3 regions of the Streptomyces sp. NPDC096013 genome follow, and region 3 is predicted to be linked to each of the others. Evidence: riboswitches for the same ligand, from Rfam matches in the RefSeq annotation. Region 3 holds a riboswitch; each other region holds the start of a gene.
The links. A riboswitch is a leader RNA that binds a small molecule or an ion and turns the genes downstream of it on or off. The one in region 3 is predicted to bind cobalamin.
Positions count from the first base shown of each region.

Region 1: it holds a riboswitch for cobalamin, as region 3 does, so the genes downstream of both, ACIRB1_RS11245 (cobalamin biosynthesis protein) here and ACIRB1_RS35685 (CbtB domain-containing protein) in region 3, are expected to answer to the same signal.
Region 2: it holds a riboswitch for cobalamin, as region 3 does, so the genes downstream of both, metE (5-methyltetrahydropteroyltriglutamate--homocysteine S-methyltransferase) here and ACIRB1_RS35685 (CbtB domain-containing protein) in region 3, are expected to answer to the same signal.

Region 1 is NZ_JBIWGK010000002.1:832,955-838,904, reverse strand. It holds gene ACIRB1_RS11265 (class II aldolase/adducin family protein) at 1-44, opposite strand, end outside; gene ACIRB1_RS11260 (lysozyme) at 408-1,163, shown strand; gene ACIRB1_RS11255 (anion permease) at 1,385-2,641, shown strand; gene ACIRB1_RS11250 (hypothetical protein) at 2,675-2,896, shown strand; cobalamin riboswitch at 3,031-3,173, shown strand; gene ACIRB1_RS11245 (cobalamin biosynthesis protein) at 3,273-4,214, shown strand; gene ACIRB1_RS11240 (cobyric acid synthase) at 4,211-5,722, shown strand; gene cobN (cobaltochelatase subunit CobN) at 5,719-5,950, shown strand, end outside.
Region 2 is NZ_JBIWGK010000001.1:1,162,963-1,168,912, forward strand. It holds gene scpA (methylmalonyl-CoA mutase) at 1-1,357, shown strand, start outside; gene meaB (methylmalonyl Co-A mutase-associated GTPase MeaB) at 1,354-2,346, shown strand; cobalamin riboswitch at 2,445-2,669, shown strand; gene metE (5-methyltetrahydropteroyltriglutamate--homocysteine S-methyltransferase) at 2,806-5,124, shown strand; gene ACIRB1_RS05080 (histidine phosphatase family protein) at 5,230-5,814, shown strand.
Region 3 is NZ_JBIWGK010000014.1:10,246-16,195, reverse strand. It holds gene ACIRB1_RS35705 (SDR family NAD(P)-dependent oxidoreductase) at 1-123, shown strand, start outside; gene ACIRB1_RS35700 (SAM-dependent methyltransferase) at 257-1,060, shown strand; gene ACIRB1_RS35695 (DUF1707 domain-containing protein) at 1,063-1,737, opposite strand; gene ACIRB1_RS35690 (CbtA family protein) at 1,916-2,782, opposite strand; gene ACIRB1_RS35685 (CbtB domain-containing protein) at 2,819-3,034, opposite strand; cobalamin riboswitch at 3,068-3,229, opposite strand; gene ACIRB1_RS35680 (hypothetical protein) at 3,297-3,641, opposite strand; gene ACIRB1_RS35675 (plasmid stabilization protein) at 3,680-4,006, opposite strand; gene ACIRB1_RS35670 (hypothetical protein) at 4,516-5,499, shown strand; gene ACIRB1_RS35665 (hypothetical protein) at 5,512-5,950, opposite strand, start outside.

The sequences.
Region 1 (5,950 bases), on a different contig from region 3:
GTCGCGACGAGCGCGCCCCAGGCGTCCGCCTCCTCAGCACGCACACTCCTGCCCCGCGCCTCTCCCGGACTCCCCAGGCCCTCCCCCGTGCCCCCCGGGGTCTCCCCCGAACTCCCCTGGCCCTCTCTCGTACTCCCCGGGGTCTCCCCCGAACTCCCCGCCCCCTCCCGGGCACCCCGCCCACCCCGCTGGTCCACCCGTCGCTCACCCATCCCCTGATCCTCTCAGCCGGTATCCCAACCCACGTTCGAGCGAAGGCACTTTAGGCCGGAAGCCATAGATCCGAAAGATACATATGGGCACAAATCGCCCACCCCAGTCGCCCGACTGGAGACCGACCGGCAGCGACGGACCCCCCAACACCCGCTGGGGGAGCCGCCGCACACATCACCACCCCCGAAGGAAACATGGCCCACCACCACACACCGAACCCCACCCGCACCCGCCCCCTCGCCACCGCCCTGACCGCCCTCACCGCCGCGGCGCTGGCCACCGCCCTCGCCACCACCCCGGCCACCGCCGCCGGCTCCCCCAAGGGCCACGACGTCTCCTCCCACCAGAAGAGCGTCAACTGGTCGAACGCGAAGGCGAAGGGCGCCACGTTCGTCTACGTCAAGGCGACCGAGTCGACGACCTACCGCAACCCGTACTTCAGCCAGCAGTACGACGGCGCCCGCAACGCCGGCATCATCCGCGGCGCCTACCACTTCGCCCTGCCGAACAGGTCGTCCGGCACGAGCCAGGCCGGGTACTTCGTGGCGCACGGCGGCGACTGGAGGGCGGACGGCTGGACGCTGCCGCCGGCGCTGGACATCGAGACGAACCCGTACGACAAGAAGCACCCCTGCTACAGCCTGAGCAGGACCGGCATGGTCAACTGGATCAAGGCCTTCAGCGCCGAGGTGAACCGGCGGACCGGCCGCCGCCCGGTGATCTACACGACCACCCAGTGGTGGAAGACCTGCACGGGCAACAGCAGCGCCTTCGCCGCGACACACGCCCTCTGGATCGCCCGCCACAGGACGGCGAACGCGGGCACGCTGCCCGCCGGATGGTCGTACTGGACCTTCTGGCAGTACGCCAACAGCGGCGGCCTCCCGGGTGACCAGAATCTCTTCAACGGGACGATGACCCAGCTGCGGAAGTTCGCCCGCGGCTATTAGGCCGCCCCCGGCGAACCCGCCGAGCTGCCATCGGGCCAAGCGCCGCACGGCCACCGGGCGAAACGCCACCCGAGCCCCTCCCCACCCCTCCGCACCCCCAGGCAATCCACCAGGTAATTCGCTGACATGCGGACACCACGGATACCCCCCTAGTTCACCTTCCGTTCATTCAGATTGCCTACGGTCAACGCGCCGATGACCTCGAACGATTGCCTGGGTAAATGGAAAACTTCTCGCTGATCCTCGCGATTGTGGTCGTCACCGCACTCGCGTTCGATTTTACGAACGGTTTTCACGACACCGCCAACGCGATGGCCACCACCATCTCGACCGGTGCGCTCAAGCCCAAGGTCGCGGTGGCCATGTCGGCCACCCTCAACCTCGTGGGCGCCTTCCTCTCCGTGGAGGTCGCCAACACGATCTCCAAGGGACTCGTCGACGAGAGCGGAATCCGGCCCGAGGTCATCTTCGCCGCCCTGGTCGGCGCGATCCTCTGGAACCTGGTGACCTGGCTCGTCGGGCTGCCGTCCAGTTCCTCGCACGCCCTGATGGGCGGTCTGATCGGCGCGACCATCGCCTCCGCCGGGACCGGCGCGGTCCACGGTGACGTCCTCGTCACCAAGGTGCTGCTGCCCGCGCTCGCGGCCCCGGTCGTCGCCGGCGTCGCCGCGCTGCTCGCCACCCGCTTCTCCTACGCCCTGAGCAAGAACGCGGGCGGCAAGGCCGCCGACAAGGGCTTCCGCGCCGGACAGATCGCCTCCGCCGGACTGGTCTCACTGGCCCACGGCACGAACGACGCGCAGAAGACGATGGGCATCATCACGCTGGCCCTGATCGCCGGCGGCTCCATCGCCCCCGACTCGAACCCGCCCACCTGGGTGATCCTCTCCGCGGGCCTCGCCATCGCGATGGGCACGTACATCGGCGGCTGGCGCATCATCCGCACGATGGGCAAGGGCCTGACCGACCTCCGGCCGCAGCAGGGCTTCGCCGCCCAGACCAGCGCCGCCGCGGTCATCCTGGCCTCCTCGCACATCGGCTTCTCCCTCTCCACCACGCACGCCGTCTCCGGTTCGGTGATGGGCGCGGGCCTCGGCCGCAAGGGCGGTGTCGTCCGCTGGTCGACCGCGACCCGGATGTTCGTCGCCTGGGGCCTGACGCTGCCGGCCGCCGCGTTGGTCGGCGCGCTCGCCGAGTCCGTGACCGACCTCGGCGACTGGGGCACCGCGCTGGTGGCCGTCTTCCTGGTCGCCTCCAGCGCCGGCATCTGGGCGCTCTCCCGCCGCCAGGTCGTCGACGCCTCGAACGTCAACGAGATCGACGAGCCGGCCGGCGTGGTCACCACCGCGATCGCCGCCGTGACCCCGCCCCCGTCGGTCGCCCTCTCCGAAGGCCTCACGGCGACGATCCTCTCGCCGCCCGTCGTCGCCACGTCCGACCCGACGACCCCGGCGACCCCGCCGGCCGCCGCCGTCTGAGCCCGCGCCCCAGGTACGAAGGAACGAATCAGCATGGACATCGACTGGGCAGCCCTCGGCTCCGTCTTCGGCGTCAGCCTCGTGACCACCGTGGCCCTCGTGGCCGTCTTCACCCTCGGCATCACCGCCCTCTCCCGCCGCGAACGGGCCACCGCCCAGGGCGACTCCGCGCCTCTCGCCCTGACCGGCGCGTACGCCTGCTTCGCGGCCTGCGCGGCGGCGGTGGCGTACGGGATCTATCTGATCGTGGCCTGACCGGCCGTCAGTCGACGCGGGTGTGGGGTGCGGGACGGATCGCCGTCGCGCACCCCACATCCGCGTGACCGCTCCGACCCCTCGTGTGTGGGCCTCAGCACACTCCGTCCCCGCAGGTCAACAGCAAGTTGACGGCCCTTCCAACAGCATGGTGGACTGCCGGAGCCATGTACGGCGGCAGAAGAGGAAGCCGGTGTGAATCCGGCGCGGTCCCGCCACTGTCACCGGGGTAGACACCCCCGGGAGCCAGGAACTCTCACCGCCGGTCTCGTCGAACCAGGGCGTGGACACCCTGAGTGAGGACATATCGCCATGCTCGGCTGCCGTTCGAGGTCCACCACCAGCACAGAGTCCGACCCGGCGATCGGCTGAGCCGATGCGTGCCGATCGCGTCTTCGCGTACGGCGCCGCCGCCGGCCTCCTCGGCGACCACCTGCTCGGCGATCCCCGCCGCGGGCATCCGGTCGCCGCGTTCGGCCGTGCCGCGGCTGCCGTGGAACGTCTGCTGTGGCGCGACCACCGAGGCTGGGGCGCCCTGCACACCGCCGTGTGCGCGGGGGGCGCCATCGCCCTCGCCACCGCGGCCACTTCGGCCCTACGACCTTCCCGTGCGGCTTCTGTCGCGCTCACCGCCGCCGCCACCTGGGCCGTCGTCGGCGGGACCTCCCTCGCGCGCGAGGCCGGGGCCGTCGGGCGGGCGCTGGAGGCCGGGGACATCGAGGCGGCCCGGGCGCGGCTCCCCCACCTCTGCGGACGGGACCCGCAGGCCCTCGACGCGGACGGGATCGCCCGGGCCGTCGTCGAGTCCGTCGCCGAGAACACCTCCGACGCGGTCGTCGGCGCCCTGGTCTGGGGCGGCATCGCGGGCGTCCCGGGCCTGCTCGGCTTCCGCGCCGTGAACACGCTGGACGCGATGGTCGGCCACAAGTCGCCCAGATACCGCCGCTACGGCTGGGCCTCGGCCCGTCTCGACGACGTGGCCGGCTGGCCGGGCGCCCGTCTCACCGCCGCCCTCGCCACCGTCGCGGGCGGCGACCCGCGCGGTGCCGCCCGCGCCTGGCGCGCCGACGCCTCCAAGCACCCGAGCCCCAACGCCGGTCCTGTGGAGGCCTCTTTCGCGGGCGCCCTCGGCGTACGGCTGGGCGGCACCCTCTCCTACGGCGGTCGGGTCGAGCACCGGCCCGTGCTCAACGGCGACGGACGCCCCGTCGCCGTACCGGACATCGCGCGTGCCGTACGGCTGTCCCGGCGCGTCGGTCTGCTCGCGCTCGGGGTCACTGTCGCCGGACGGCTGTCGCTGAAGGGACGTGCCTCATGAGCGGCGGCGGACTGCTGGTCGCCGGGACCACCTCCGACGCGGGCAAGAGTGTCGTCACCGCCGGGATCTGCCGGTGGCTGGTGCGGCAGGGGGTGAGGGTCGCGCCGTTCAAGGCGCAGAACATGTCCCTGAACTCGTTCGTGACGCGCGAGGGTGCCGAGATCGGGCGGGCGCAGGCCATGCAGGCGCAGGCGTGCCGGATCGAGCCGACCGCGCTGATGAACCCCGTACTCCTCAAGCCCGGCGGCGACCGCAGCAGCCAAGTGGTGCTCATGGGCAGGCCGGTTGGCGAGATGAGTGCGCGCGGCTATCACGGCGGGCGTCAAGAGGCGCTGCTCGGCACGGTGTTGGACTGTCTCGCCGAGTTGCGGGGCACGTATGACGCGGTGATCTGTGAGGGGGCCGGGTCGCCGGCGGAGATCAATCTGCGGCGGACCGACATCGTGAACATGGGCGTCGCGCGCCGTGCGAAGCTGCCCGTGCTCGTCGTCGGCGACATCGACCGCGGGGGCGTCTTCGCCTCCTTCTTCGGGACCGTCGCGCTGCTGAGCCCCGAGGACCAGGCGTTCGTCGCCGGGTTCCTCGTCAACAAGTTCCGGGGTGATGTGTCGCTCCTGGAGCCGGGGTTGGAGATGCTGCTCGGCCTCACGGGGCGGCGGACGTACGGCGTGCTGCCGTTCCGGCACGGGCTCGGGATCGACGAGGAGGACGGGCTGAGGATCTCGCTGCGCGGCACCGTGCGCGAGTCGAACACCGCGCCGCCGGTCGGCGAGGACGTGCTGCGGGTCGCCGTCTGCGCGATCCCCCTCATGTCCAACTTCACCGACGTGGACGCGCTGGCCGCCGAACCGGGTGTCGTGGTGCGGTTCGTGGACCGGCCGGAGGAGCTGGCCGACGCCGATCTCGTCGTGATCCCGGGGACCCGGGGCACGGTGAAGGCGCTGGAGTGGCTGCGGGAGCGGGGACTTGGGGACGCCCTCGTCCGCCGGGCCGCCGAGCGGCGGCCGATCCTCGGCATCTGCGGCGGCTTCCAGATCCTCGGCGAGCACATCGACGACGAGGTCGAGAGCCGGCGGGGCTCGGTCGACGGACTCGGACTCCTGCCGGTGCGTGTGCGGTTCGCGCGCGAGAAGACCCTCGCCCGACCCGGGGGCGAAGCCCTCGGCGAGCCGGTCGAGGGGTACGAGATCCATCACGGGGTGGCCGGGCTCATGGGCGGGGACGCCTTCCTGGACGGGTGCCGGGTCGGTCAGACCTGGGGCACCCACTGGCACGGCTCGCTGGAGTCGGACGGGTTCCGGCGGGCGTTCCTGCGCGAGGTGGCCGCCGCCGCGGGCCGCCGGTTCGTGCCGGCGCCCGGCACCTCCTTCGCCGCGCTGCGCGAGGAGCAGCTCGACCGGCTCGGCGACCTCATCGAACAGCACGCGGACACGGACGCGCTCTGGCGACTCATCGAGTCCGGCGCGCCGCAAGGACTGCCTTTCATTCCACCGGGAGCGCCCGCATGAGCACAGTGTTGTTGTTGTCGACCGCCGACACGGATCTGCTGGCGGCCCGCGCCTCCGGCGCCGCGTACCGGATCGGCAACCCGTCCCGGGTGGACGCGGCGGAGGAACTCCCCGCCCTGATCTCCGGTGCGGACATCGCCGTCGTACGCCTGCTCGGCGGCAAGCGGGCCTGGGAGGACGGGCTCGCCGCGCTCAAGGCCTCCGGCATCCCGACCGTGCTGCTGGGCG
Region 2 (5,950 bases), on a different contig from region 3:
GGGGATGGACGTGGACGCGTTCGCGCCCCGGCTCTCCTTCTTCTGGGCGATCGGCATGAACTTCTTCATGGAGATCGCGAAGTTGCGCGCGGCGCGGCTGCTTTGGGCCAAGCTGGTCAGGCAGTTCGACCCGCAGAACGCCAAGTCCCTCTCCCTGCGCACCCATTCACAGACCTCGGGCTGGTCGCTGACCGCGCAGGACGTTTTCAACAACGTCACGCGCACCTGCGTGGAGGCGATGGCGGCGACCCAGGGCCACACCCAGTCGCTCCACACCAACGCCCTGGACGAGGCCCTCGCGCTGCCCACCGACTTCTCGGCGCGCATCGCCCGCAACACCCAGCTCCTCATCCAGCAGGAGTCCGGCACGACCCGCGTGATCGACCCGTGGGGCGGCAGCGCGTACGTCGAGAAGCTGACCTACGACCTCGCGCGCCGCGCCTGGCAGCACATCGAGGAGGTCGAGGCGGCGGGCGGCATGGCCAAGGCCATCGACGCGGGCATCCCCAAGCTGCGCATCGAGGAGGCCGCGGCCCGCACCCAGGCCCGCATCGACTCCGGCCGCCAGCCGGTCATCGGCGTCAACAAGTACCGGGTGGAGACCGACGAGCAGATCGACGTCCTCAAGGTCGACAACTCCTCGGTCCGCACCCAGCAGATCGAGAAACTGCGGCGGTTGCGCGCCGAGCGCGACGAACAGGCCACCCAGGCCGCCCTGCACGCCCTCACCCGCGCGGCCGAGGGCACCGGCAACCTCCTGGAGCTGGCGGTCGACGCGGCCCGCGCGAAGGCGACGGTCGGCGAGATCTCCGACGCGCTGGAGAAGGTATACGGGCGGCACGCGAGCCAGATCCGTACGATCTCCGGTGTGTACCGCACCGAAGCCGGCGAGTCCCCGTCCGTCGAGCGCACCCGCGCCCTGGTGGACGCCTTCGAGGAGGCCGAGGGCCGCCGCCCCCGCATCCTGGTCGCCAAGATGGGCCAGGACGGCCACGACCGCGGCCAGAAGGTGATCGCCACCGCCTTCGCCGACCTCGGCTTCGACGTCGACGTCGGCCCGCTGTTCCAGACCCCCGGCGAGGTGGCCCGCCAGGCCGTGGAGGCGGACGTGCACATCGTCGGGGTCTCGTCCCTCGCCGCCGGACACCTGACGCTCGTACCGGCGTTGAGGGAATCGCTCGCCGAGGAGGGCCGGGAGGACATCATGATCGTGGTCGGCGGCGTGATCCCGCCGCAGGACGTCCCCACCCTCCTGGAGATGGGCGCGGCGGCCGTGTTCCCGCCCGGGACGGTGATCCCGGACGCGGCCCACGACCTGGTGCGGCGACTGGCCACCGACCTCGGGCACACCCTGTGATCGAGCTCGACACCTATGTGAAGGGCGTCCTCGACGGCAAGCGGGCCCTCGTGGCCCGCGCCATCACCCTCGTCGAATCGACGAAGCCCCAACACCGGCTCATGGCGCAGGAGTTGCTGACCGAACTCCTCCCGCACAGCGGCCGGGCGCGACGCATCGGCATCAGCGGCGTACCCGGCGTGGGCAAGTCGACCTTCATCGACGCGTTCGGCACCCTGCTCACCTCGCTGGGCTTCCGGGTGGCGGTCCTGGCCGTGGACCCCTCGTCCAGCCGCACCGGCGGTTCGATCCTCGGCGACAAGACCCGCATGGAACGCCTGGCCGTGGACCCGGCCGCCTTCGTCCGCCCCTCCCCCACCGCCGGCACCCTGGGCGGCGTGGCGAAGGCGACCCGTGAGTCCATCGTGGTCATGGAGGCGGCGGGCTACGACGTGGTCCTCGTCGAGACGGTGGGCGTGGGCCAGTCGGAGACGGCGGTGGCCAACATGGTCGACTCGTTCCTGTTGTTGACGTTGGCCCGCACCGGCGACCAGCTACAGGGCATCAAGAAGGGTGTCCTGGAGCTGGCGGACGTCATCGCCGTCAACAAGGCGGACGGCCCGCATGAGCGGGATGCCAGGAGCGCGGCCCGCGAGCTGGCAGGCGCGCTGAGGCTGATGCACCCCGCGGACGCGGCCTGGACCCCGCCGGTGTTGAGCTGTAGCGCGCGCGAGGGCACGGGCCTGGACACGGTCTGGGAACGCCTCGAACAGCACCGCTCACTGCTGGAGTCCACCGGCCGGCTGGCCGCGAAGCGCAGCGAGCAGCAGGTGGACTGGACGTGGACGATGGTCCGGGAAGAACTGCTGGGCAGCTTGCGCTCAGATCCCACCGTACGCGCACTGACTCCGGACCTTGAACGCCAGGTCCGTCAGGGCGAGTTGACACCAACCCTGGCGGCGGAGGCAATCCTCCGAGCCTTCGAATCCCGGGGACCCCAGCCTACCTAGGGGCGCGGGGCTGTCTCGATGTGCGGCTCCGCCGCGCGGGCGCGACCGGCCCCCACCGGGCCCGCGGACAAAAATCGACGCACCCACCCCAAACCCTTTAGGCTGACGGCGCAGCTGGTTCGCCCCGTCAGCCAGACGGACGCGTCGCAAGAGGGAACCCGGTGAAAATCCGGGACTGCCCCGCAGCGGTGAGCGGGAACGACCGCCGTCATACGCACTGGGCCCACACAGGACCTGGGAAGCGACGGCCAGTAGGTGTCCTCCGATCGAAAAGGGGGACGTGCCCGCAAGTCCGAAGACCTGCCACCTGCCCGCACGCGAAGCATGCGCGCGCGGAGTCCCGGTGACCTCGTGGGCGGGTCGGCGTACACACGGGCGGTCACCACCCCCGGTCTACGAACCTTCGCGCTCCCGTGCCGCCACCGGGATCCAGGGAGATATCTCGCGAAGGAGATTTCCGTGACAGCGAAGTCCGCAGCCGCGGCAGCACGGTCGACCGTGTACGGCTACCCCCGTCAGGGCCAGGGCCGGGAACTGAAGAAGGCCGTCGAGGGCTACTGGAAGGGCCGCGTCGACGCCGACGCCCTCCGGACCACCGGCGCCGAACTGCGCCGCACGAACTGGCGGCACCTGACGGACGCCGGCATCCACGAGGTACCGACCGGCGACTTCTCGTACTACGACCATGTCCTGGACACCAGCGTCATGGTCGGCGCGATCCCCGCCCGCCACCGCGCCGCCGTCGAACTCGACGCGCTGGACGGGTACTTCGCGATGGCGCGCGGCACGCAGGACGTGGCGCCGCTGGAGATGACGAAGTGGTTCGACACCAACTACCACTATCTGGTGCCCGAGTTGGGCCCGGACACCGTGTTCACCGCCGACTCCACCAAGCAGGTCTCGGAGTTGAAGGAGGCTCTCGCCCTGGGCCTCACCGCCCGCCCGGTCCTGGTCGGCCCGATCACCTACCTCCTGCTCGCGAAGCCCGCCCCGGGTGTCGCGGCCGACTTCGAACCGCTGACCCTCCTGGACCGCCTGCTGCCGGTGTACGCCGAGGTCCTCGCCGACCTGCGCGCGGCGGGCGCGGAGTGGGTGCAGCTGGACGAGCCCGCTCTCGTCCAGGACCGCACCCGCGCCGAACTGAACGCCACCCTGCGCGCCTACCGCGAGCTCGGGGGCCTCACCGACCGGCCGCGGATCCTGGTCGCCTCCTACTTCGACCGGCTCGGCGAGGCCCTGCACGTCCTCGCCAAGACGCCGGTGGAGGGGCTCGCCCTCGACTTCACCGGGGCCGCCGCCGCCAACCTGGACGACCTGGCCGCGGCGGGCGGTCTCCCCGGCAAGCGGCTGGTCGCGGGGGTCGTCGACGGCCGTAACGTCTGGGTCGACGACCTGACCAAGTCCCTCGCCACGCTGGGCACGTTGCTCGGTCTCGCCGAGCGGGTCGACGTGGCCGCGTCCTGCTCGCTGCTGCATGTGCCGCTGGACGCCGCCGCCGAGCGGGACATCGAGCCGCAGATCCTGCGCTGGCTGGCGTTCGCACGGCAGAAGACGGCGGAGATCGTCACCCTCGCCAAGGGCCTGGCGCAGGGCACCGACACGATCGCCGCCGAACTCGCCGCCAACCGAGCCGACTTGGCCTCCCGCGCCGGTTCGGCCCTCCCCAGCGACCCCGCCGTACGGGCACGGGCCGCCGCGGTCACCGACGCGGACGCCCGCCGCTCCCAGCCGTACGGCGAGCGGACGACGGCCCAGCGCGCGCGTCTCGGGCTTCCGCCGCTGCCGACGACCACGATCGGGTCGTTCCCGCAGACGGCCGAACTGCGCACCGCGCGGGCCGACTTGAGGGCCCGGCGGATCGACACGGCCGGATACGAGGAGCGGATCAGGGCGGAGATCCAGGAGGTCATCGCATTCCAGGAGAAGACCGGCCTGGACGTCCTCGTGCACGGCGAGCCCGAACGCGACGACATGGTCCAGTACTTCGCCGAGCGGCTGACGGGCTACCTCGCCACGCGGCACGGCTGGGTCCAGTCGTACGGCACCCGGTACGTCCGTCCGCCGATCCTGGCCGGCGACATCTCCCGCCCGGAGCCGATGACGGTGCGCTGGACGACGTACGCCCAGTCGCTCACCGGCCGTCCGGTCAAGGGGATGCTCACCGGACCGGTCACCATGCTCGCCTGGTCCTTCGTCCGCGACGACCAGCCGCTCGGCGACACCGCGCGGCAGGTCGCCCTCGCCCTGCGCGACGAGGTCAACGACCTGGAGGCGGCCGGGACTTCGGTCATCCAGGTGGACGAGCCCGCGCTGCGCGAGACCCTGCCGCTGCGCGCGGCGGACCGGGAGGCGTATCTCGCCTGGGCCACGGAGGCGTTCCGGCTGACCACCGCCGGGGTCCGGCCGGAGACGCAGGTCCACACGCACATGTGCTACGCCGAGTTCGGCGACATCGTGCGGGCCATCGACGACCTCGACGCGGACGTCATCAGCCTGGAGGCGGCCCGCTCCCACATGCAGGTCGCCCGCGAGCTGGCCGAGCACGGTTATCCGCGCGAGGCGGGACCGGGTGTCTACGACATCCACTCCCCGCGGGTGCCGAGCGCGGAGGAGGCAGCGGCCCTGCTGCGCAGGGGACTCGATGCCATTCCGGCGGAGCGGCTGTGGGTCAACCCGGACTGCGGTCTGAAGACGCGCGGCTGGCCGGAGACCCGTGCGTCCCTGGAGAACCTGGTGGCCGCGGCCCGCACGGTCCGTACGGAGCTGGCCGGGTCCTGAACCGAGGGCGGGGACGGCCAGGGGGGGAGCACCTTCCGGCCGTCCCCCGCCCCGGTGTGGGCGGGGGACGATGTCCGGCACAGCCCGGAGAACTGGAGCGACGACGTGACCAGCCGCATCACCTTGATCTCGCCCGCGATGAACCGGTCCCTGCGGGAGACCCGGTTCGACGACGGGTGCCCGCTCGACCCGCGTGGTGCGGCGCGGGCCGCGTCCGTCGCGGACTCCCTCCGCCCGGCCGACCGGGCGCTGGTCTCGCCCACCCTGCGGTGCCGGGAGACCGCGTCCGCGCTGGGCCTGTCGGCCGTGGTGGAGCCGGAGTTGGCGGGGCTGGACATGGGGCGGTGGCGGGGGCTGACGCTGGACGAGGTGATGGGTCGCGAGCCGGACGCGGTGATGGGCTGGCTGACCGATCCGGATGCGGTGCCTCATGGCGGGGAGTCGGTGCGGGGGCTCTGCGCGCGGGCGGTGCGGTGGCTGGATGCGGCGGGTGGGTTCGAGGGCCGGACGCTCGCGGTGGTCGAGCAGGAGTTCGTGCGGGCCGTGGTGATCGCCGTTCTCGGTGCGCCAGGGTCCGCGTTCTGGCGGCTTGATGTGGCGCCGCTCACCGCGACCGAGATCAGTGGGCGGGGTGGGCGGTGGAATGTGCGGCTCGGGCGGGAGCTGGGGGGTGGGGGGGGGGGGCGTTGAACGCCGCGTCGGATCTGTAGTCGCCTGGCCGCCGGTCGGTGGGGGCTGGTCGTGCAGTTCCCCGCACCCCTAGAAGGGCGCTGCGCTTGACCGGAGTGCTCAGGATCGACCCGCTATACACTCCGTATATACTGGA
Region 3 (5,950 bases):
CTGATCGGCCGCAACGGCCTCGCCGAGGACTTCGCCGGTGCGACGGTCTTCCTGGCGAGCCGCGCCTCCGCGTACGTCACCGGGCAGTCGATGTTCGTGGACGGTGGATTCTCCGCGCACTGAGGCCAGTTGGGAACGGCATGGTCGTAGAAGGCGCGCCGCGGGACTGCAAGGCAATGAGGTTCGCGGTCCGGGCCCCCGGCGGTACGGTCACCGGGACGCGGGAACTGGTTCGCTACACCACGGGAGAACCGACGTGACAGACGCAGGCTTCGACGCGGCCGGATTAGACACCGGCAAGCCCCAATCGGCCCGTATGTACGACTACTTCCTCGGCGGCAAGGACAACTACCCCGTGGACGCGGCCGCCGCCGAGAAGGTCATCTCGTTGTTCCCCGCCGTCCGGGAGATGGCGAGGGTGAACCGCGACTTCATGCACCGCGCCTCCCGGTCGCTGGCCGAGCGGGGAATCCGCCAGTTCCTGGACATAGGCACCGGGATACCGACCCGGCCGAACCTCCACCAGGTGGTCCAGGGCATCAACCCCAGCGCCCGCGTGGTCTACGCGGACAACGACCCGATCGTCCTCCGGCACGCCGAGGCGCTCCTCCACAGCACACCGGAGGGCAGCACCAGCTACATCCAGGCCGATGTGCGCGAGCCGGGAAAGATCCTCGCGGCGGCCAAGGACACCCTGGACTTCGCGCAGCCCGTCGCCCTGTCCCTGGTAGCGCTTCTGCACCTGGTCGCCGACGAGGACGATCCCCGACGCATCGTCGCCGAACTCCTCGACTCCCTTGCCCCCGGCAGCTATCTGGCTCTCTCCCACGCGACCGGGGACTTCGATCCGGAGACCTGGCAGCGCGTCGTCGAGGTCTACCGCCAGGGCGGCACCACCGCACAGGTACGGTCGCGCGACGAATTCGCCGGTTTCTTCACGGGACTTGAGCTCATCGCCCCCGGCATAGCACTCGCCGCGGACTGGCACCCCGAGCCGGGTGGACAACCCGGGCGGAGCGACCGGATCCCGTTGTACGTCGGGGTGGCCCGGAAGCCGTAGGACTACTCGGCCCGGTGCGAGGAGCCGTTCCCGGCGGGCCTGCGGAGCAGCCACTGCCCGAACGTCCGGCGGGGCGGCCGTACCACCACACGGCCGTGTGCCTTCAGCCCGACCAGTTCCACGCGCAGGAGGACCGGTGTGTCCGGACTCACCGGCGTCCGGCGGTACTTGACCCCGCTGTGCACGAGTTGCAGACCATCGGTGTCGACCACGACACCCGGCCTCGTGATCAGCGTCAGGGTCTTTCCCGTCATGCCCACTTCGATCCGCAGGGTGTCGTGCGTGATCACCGCGTCGGTGAAGTCGAGGGTCACCTCGCAGTAGGTCACGGCGAGTTCGAGCTTGCGCGGTACCACCCAGCGGCCCACGCGCTCGATCGGGCCGCTGTGGACCTGCTCGATCCTGACCACGTCCTTGGCCGCCGCTCCCGTGCCGCCGACCGTCGCCGACACGGGCGGAAGGTCGGCGGTGAGCCCGGCCAGTTGACCCAACGTCCGTGCCGACAGGGCGACTTCCAGCCGCTCGTCCAGCTCGTCCGCGGTCAGCAGGCCGTCCCCCGCCGCGACCCGCAGCAGCTCCACCACCCGGTCCCGGTCCGCATGCGAGGCCCGCAGCTCGGGCGACGGGCCGGAGCCGCTGCCGGATTCCCTCCCGGTGGGCGAAATCTCTCCCGACATGCTTCCGTCCCGCTCCTGTCCGACGACACCACGCACGCGGTCGGCGGCGCGAGCAGAAGACTAACGCCGTATCCCGGCACGTGTCCGGGCCGGTCGACCCAACTGCCGTGGCCCTACGGCGAGAACGGCGGGCGCGGTGATCTCGTCGATCACCGCGCCCGCCGTGGAAGGGAGTTCGTCACGCCGGAACGGGGTCCGGCTCCTGTGAGGGGGTGTTCGCGCCCGGTCGCGCGGGGTTGAGAAGGCGCTCGGCGAGGGGGGCGAAGATCAGGCCCAGGGCGGTCCAGAGGATCAACTGCGCCGCGAGTGAGTAGAAGCGGAAGGTGTAGAGCACGTCCGCCGGGAAGCCCGGATAGACGATGTTGCCCTTGGAGTCCTTCAGCGGGAGCGGCGTCTCGGTGGCCTGGTTGCCGAAGTTGGCCTTGTTGTATGAGAGATGGCCCAGCTGCGGCAGGAGCAGCATCACGATCCCGATCGCGACGACGAACGCGGCGCCCGCGAGCAGGGTCGCGTTCCAGTTGCCGTAGCGCTTCTGAAGGTGCTTGCCGAGGTAGACGGCGCCCGCGAGGAGGGCGACCGAGCAGACGACCATGATCAAGTAGAGGGCGCTGCGCTGCTTGATGGTCTCTTCGTGGCCGATCGCGGGCGGGTTCGCCGGGTACTTCAGGAACGGCACGAGGTACATGCCGAGGAAGCCGCCGCCGGCGACGAGGAGGGCGAGGTTGCGGGCCCTGATGCCTCCCGTGCGGCCGAGGCAGACCGTGTACGCGACGGCGAACAGGGCGCCCATCGCCATGCCGAAGAAGACCATGCCGACGCCGATGCCGACGTTGGCCTGGATCGTGCGGCTGAACAGGTCCGGCTCCACCGCCTCGACGGGGAGGCCGGCCGACTTGTCCAGGGCGCTCTGCGCGGCGTCACGGCCGCTCTCGTAGTCGATGGCCTTCGCGATCTGCGGCTCGGCGAATATCCGCGCGAACACGAACGCGAGCAGGCCCGCCACCGCGCCGGCGAGTATGCCGCGCAGGATGAGCTTCTTTTCCATGTCGAGTTGTCCGAACGTCCAGGTGCCGGCGGAGTGTCAGTGGCAGGGGAAGCCCAGGAAGTGCCGGGCGTCGTGGACGAACTCGTGGACGTGCGTGTCGTTGCCGAACACCGACACCGCACCCTGGTCCACACCGATGAAGTAGTAGATCGCCAGCGCGACCAGAGCCGTGCCGACCAGCCAGAGAATCGACTTGGACACCGGCAGGACGACCGGCGTGGACACCGGACGGGATGTGGAAATGCTGCTCACAGTGAGCCCTCCTTCGGGATCGTGCGTCCCTTGCGTGTACGGGCGAGTGAGGGCTCAGTGTCTGACTCGCCAGCCACCTCGCGGCGGCGGGCTCACAGTGGCGCGACCGTGCTGGAATCTCACCAGCTTCCTTATGCCTTCACTACAGGGGGAGAGTACGGCGCGTCTCTCCGCACCGTCAATCAGGCCTCTTCCCTTTGAGGCTCCGACTGCCGCCGCGGCCACGGCTGTTGTCGGGCGCCCGTGACCCGAATCGCGGTGCTCACCGCTTGCTCGTGAGCCGCAGGTCGATCTCCTGTTCCTGGTCTCCCGAGGCCGTGCCCCGCTCGTCCACGGCGAAGGTGACGTTCAGGGCTTCGCGGAGCTGGTCGACGGCGACGTAGCCGCCCTGGATCGTGGCGGAGACCGAACCTTCCAAGGGGAGGGGGTCGGTGGGGATCCACTCCTGTGTCGGCTCGAACTCCGCGGTCCATACGGCGGTGTGGTCGCCCGGCTGTTCCTGGGGGACGTCGTCGGCGGGCCGGTCGGTGGGGAACGCGGTCCGCAGCACGCCGAAGACGGTCGCGGCGTCCTCCTTGGACGCTCCGGTGAGGGACACGGTGACCATGGGGATCACTCTCCTTGAGGTGGTGCGGCGGGGGCGGGTCAGCGGCCGAGGGCGCGAGCCAGTTGCTGCTTGTTCATCGACGAACGGCCCTCGATGCCGCGCTTCTTCGCCTCCGCGTACAGCTGGTCCTTCGTCGGTCCCTGCGCCCCGCGATGGGAGCGCTCACCGCCGCGCTGCGAGGCGGACTTGGGGTCGCGGGTGGACGTCCTGCTCGCCGTCGCGGACTCACCGGCGCGGGCCCGCTCCTTGTTCACGGTGCGCGCGGCGATCTCCTTCGCCCTGCCCTTGGAGACGCCTCGCTTCTCGGCACCTTCCTTGATGTGCTCGTACTGACGCTCTCGCTTCGGGCTGGAACCTCGCGGCATGATGCTCTCCTTTTCTCTTCGCTCGGGAACGGCATCCGACGTGCTCGGCCGTTTTCCGGCGGTTTCCCAGGTACCCGTCGGAGGCCATTTCTCACTCGGGCCCCCCGACACGGGTCGCTCCCATCTGATGCGCGGCCCGTTCGGTGTGCGAGCAGACGGCCACCGAACGGATGAGGGTGCGCACCGCGTCGGCCGTCGGTGCGGCGGGCCGGGGTCACACGGGTGGCGTACTCGCGTGGCGGGGCGGCGGGCGGACACCTAGTAATGGACTGGATCAGCTTGTTCATCGCACTTCGGGGGGCGATAGCAGCATCAGCCTCTTCATGGAGCCGAGCATGACCACCCGCTCTTTCTCGCCCAGCCCGGACCAACCCGAGATATCTCACGGCGCCGCACCCCATCCGCTCGCGTCCTCCGACGCGGGACCGGCCGACGGAGCGCCGCCGACGTCACGTCCGTCGCAGGAGGCTCCCGCCCGGTCCGGCCCCGAGGGCGAGTACGCCGATCCGATGCACGGCCTGCTGCACGCCGCCGTCGCCGACCGGCCGCTGGAGGAGGTGCTCCAGCTCATCACCATGCTGGAGCAGTCACCGAAGTACGCGCAGGCCACCGTCGACGCCCTCCGGGCGGTCGGGGTGGACCGGTCCGTGGAGGACGTCACGCGCCTGGTGACCCTGCTGACCCGGCCACCGCGCAACCCCGACAGCGCCGACGAGGCGATCCGCGCGGCGGCCGAGCACCGTCCCGTGGAGGACGTCACCCGGCTGATGGCCCTGCTGCACCGGCCCCCGCTGGAGCCGCACTGCGGCGAGGAGGCGCTCCGGGCCGCGGCCGGCCGTCCCGTCGAGGAACTCGTCCAGCTCATCGGCCGCCTGGCCGAGGATCAGGACGCGACCGCCCGGGCCACGAGCCGGTCCGTCGCCGCGACCGCCGCGGACTACGAGTCGCTCGGCCGTGACCGGCCGGCGGCGAGCGCCCCGGAGCCGGAGGCCGATGACCGCCCCGCGCGTCAGCACCGTCCGCGCCGTCCGCGTGCGACGGCACGGCGCACCGCTCCCCCGGTCTGGCCACGGCTGATCGCGGCGGTGGCGCTCCTGCTGTGCGGGCTGTCGTACTTCCCGCTGCACCGTGACGGAGCCTCCGCCGCCGCCTACGGCTGCGTGCTCGGGGTCTCGGTCCTGTGCGTCCTGCTGGCACCGGCGCTGGTGCTCCTGGGCGGTCCGACCGTGCTCGGCGTGTCCGTGGTGGTGCCGGCCGTGCTGGCCGCCCTTCAGTTGTTCGACGGGCGGTTCCACTCCTCACGCGTCTCCGAGGCGCTGCGGATCACCGCCGCGCCGTCCTGGTTCGCCGGGCTGATGGCCGTACTGGCCGCGCTCGCGGCGCTCACGGCCCTGCTGGCGCTGCTGGCGTCGCGGAGGTTCGGCAGGCAGGTGGACCTCGCCGGGCTGCCTGATCCTCGGGCGCTGGCCGACGCGGGCCGGTCGCCCCAGTAGGGCCTACGCCGTTCAGTGAGCGGTGGCGCCGGAGCCGATCCCGGCGTCACCGCTCGCGGACGGCACGCTCGACGCCGGTGCCTCGGGGCTGGAGGCGGCGCTGTGGCTCGGGGTGGCACCGGAACCGTGGCTGGTCCTCGGCTCCGGGCTCGCGGACGGCGATGCGGTACTGCCCGCATACGATCCCGCGCTGCTCGACGTGAGCGGCGTGGGCGTCGGGCTGTGCGTGGGGGCATGCGTTCCGGTCGAGCCTCCGCCGAACGACGTGCCCGTGCCGGACTCGTTCCTGACCGCGGCCGCCAGCGGCTTGCCCATGATGAGCTCCCCCGCGGTCACCGTGACCATCCCCAGGGCGAAGATCAGTCCTGTCGCCAGGGCGTACTTCTTCCAGCCGATGGACTTCCAGAACGAACCGGTGCGGTGGCCGCCCACCGTTTCCGACGCGCTCTCG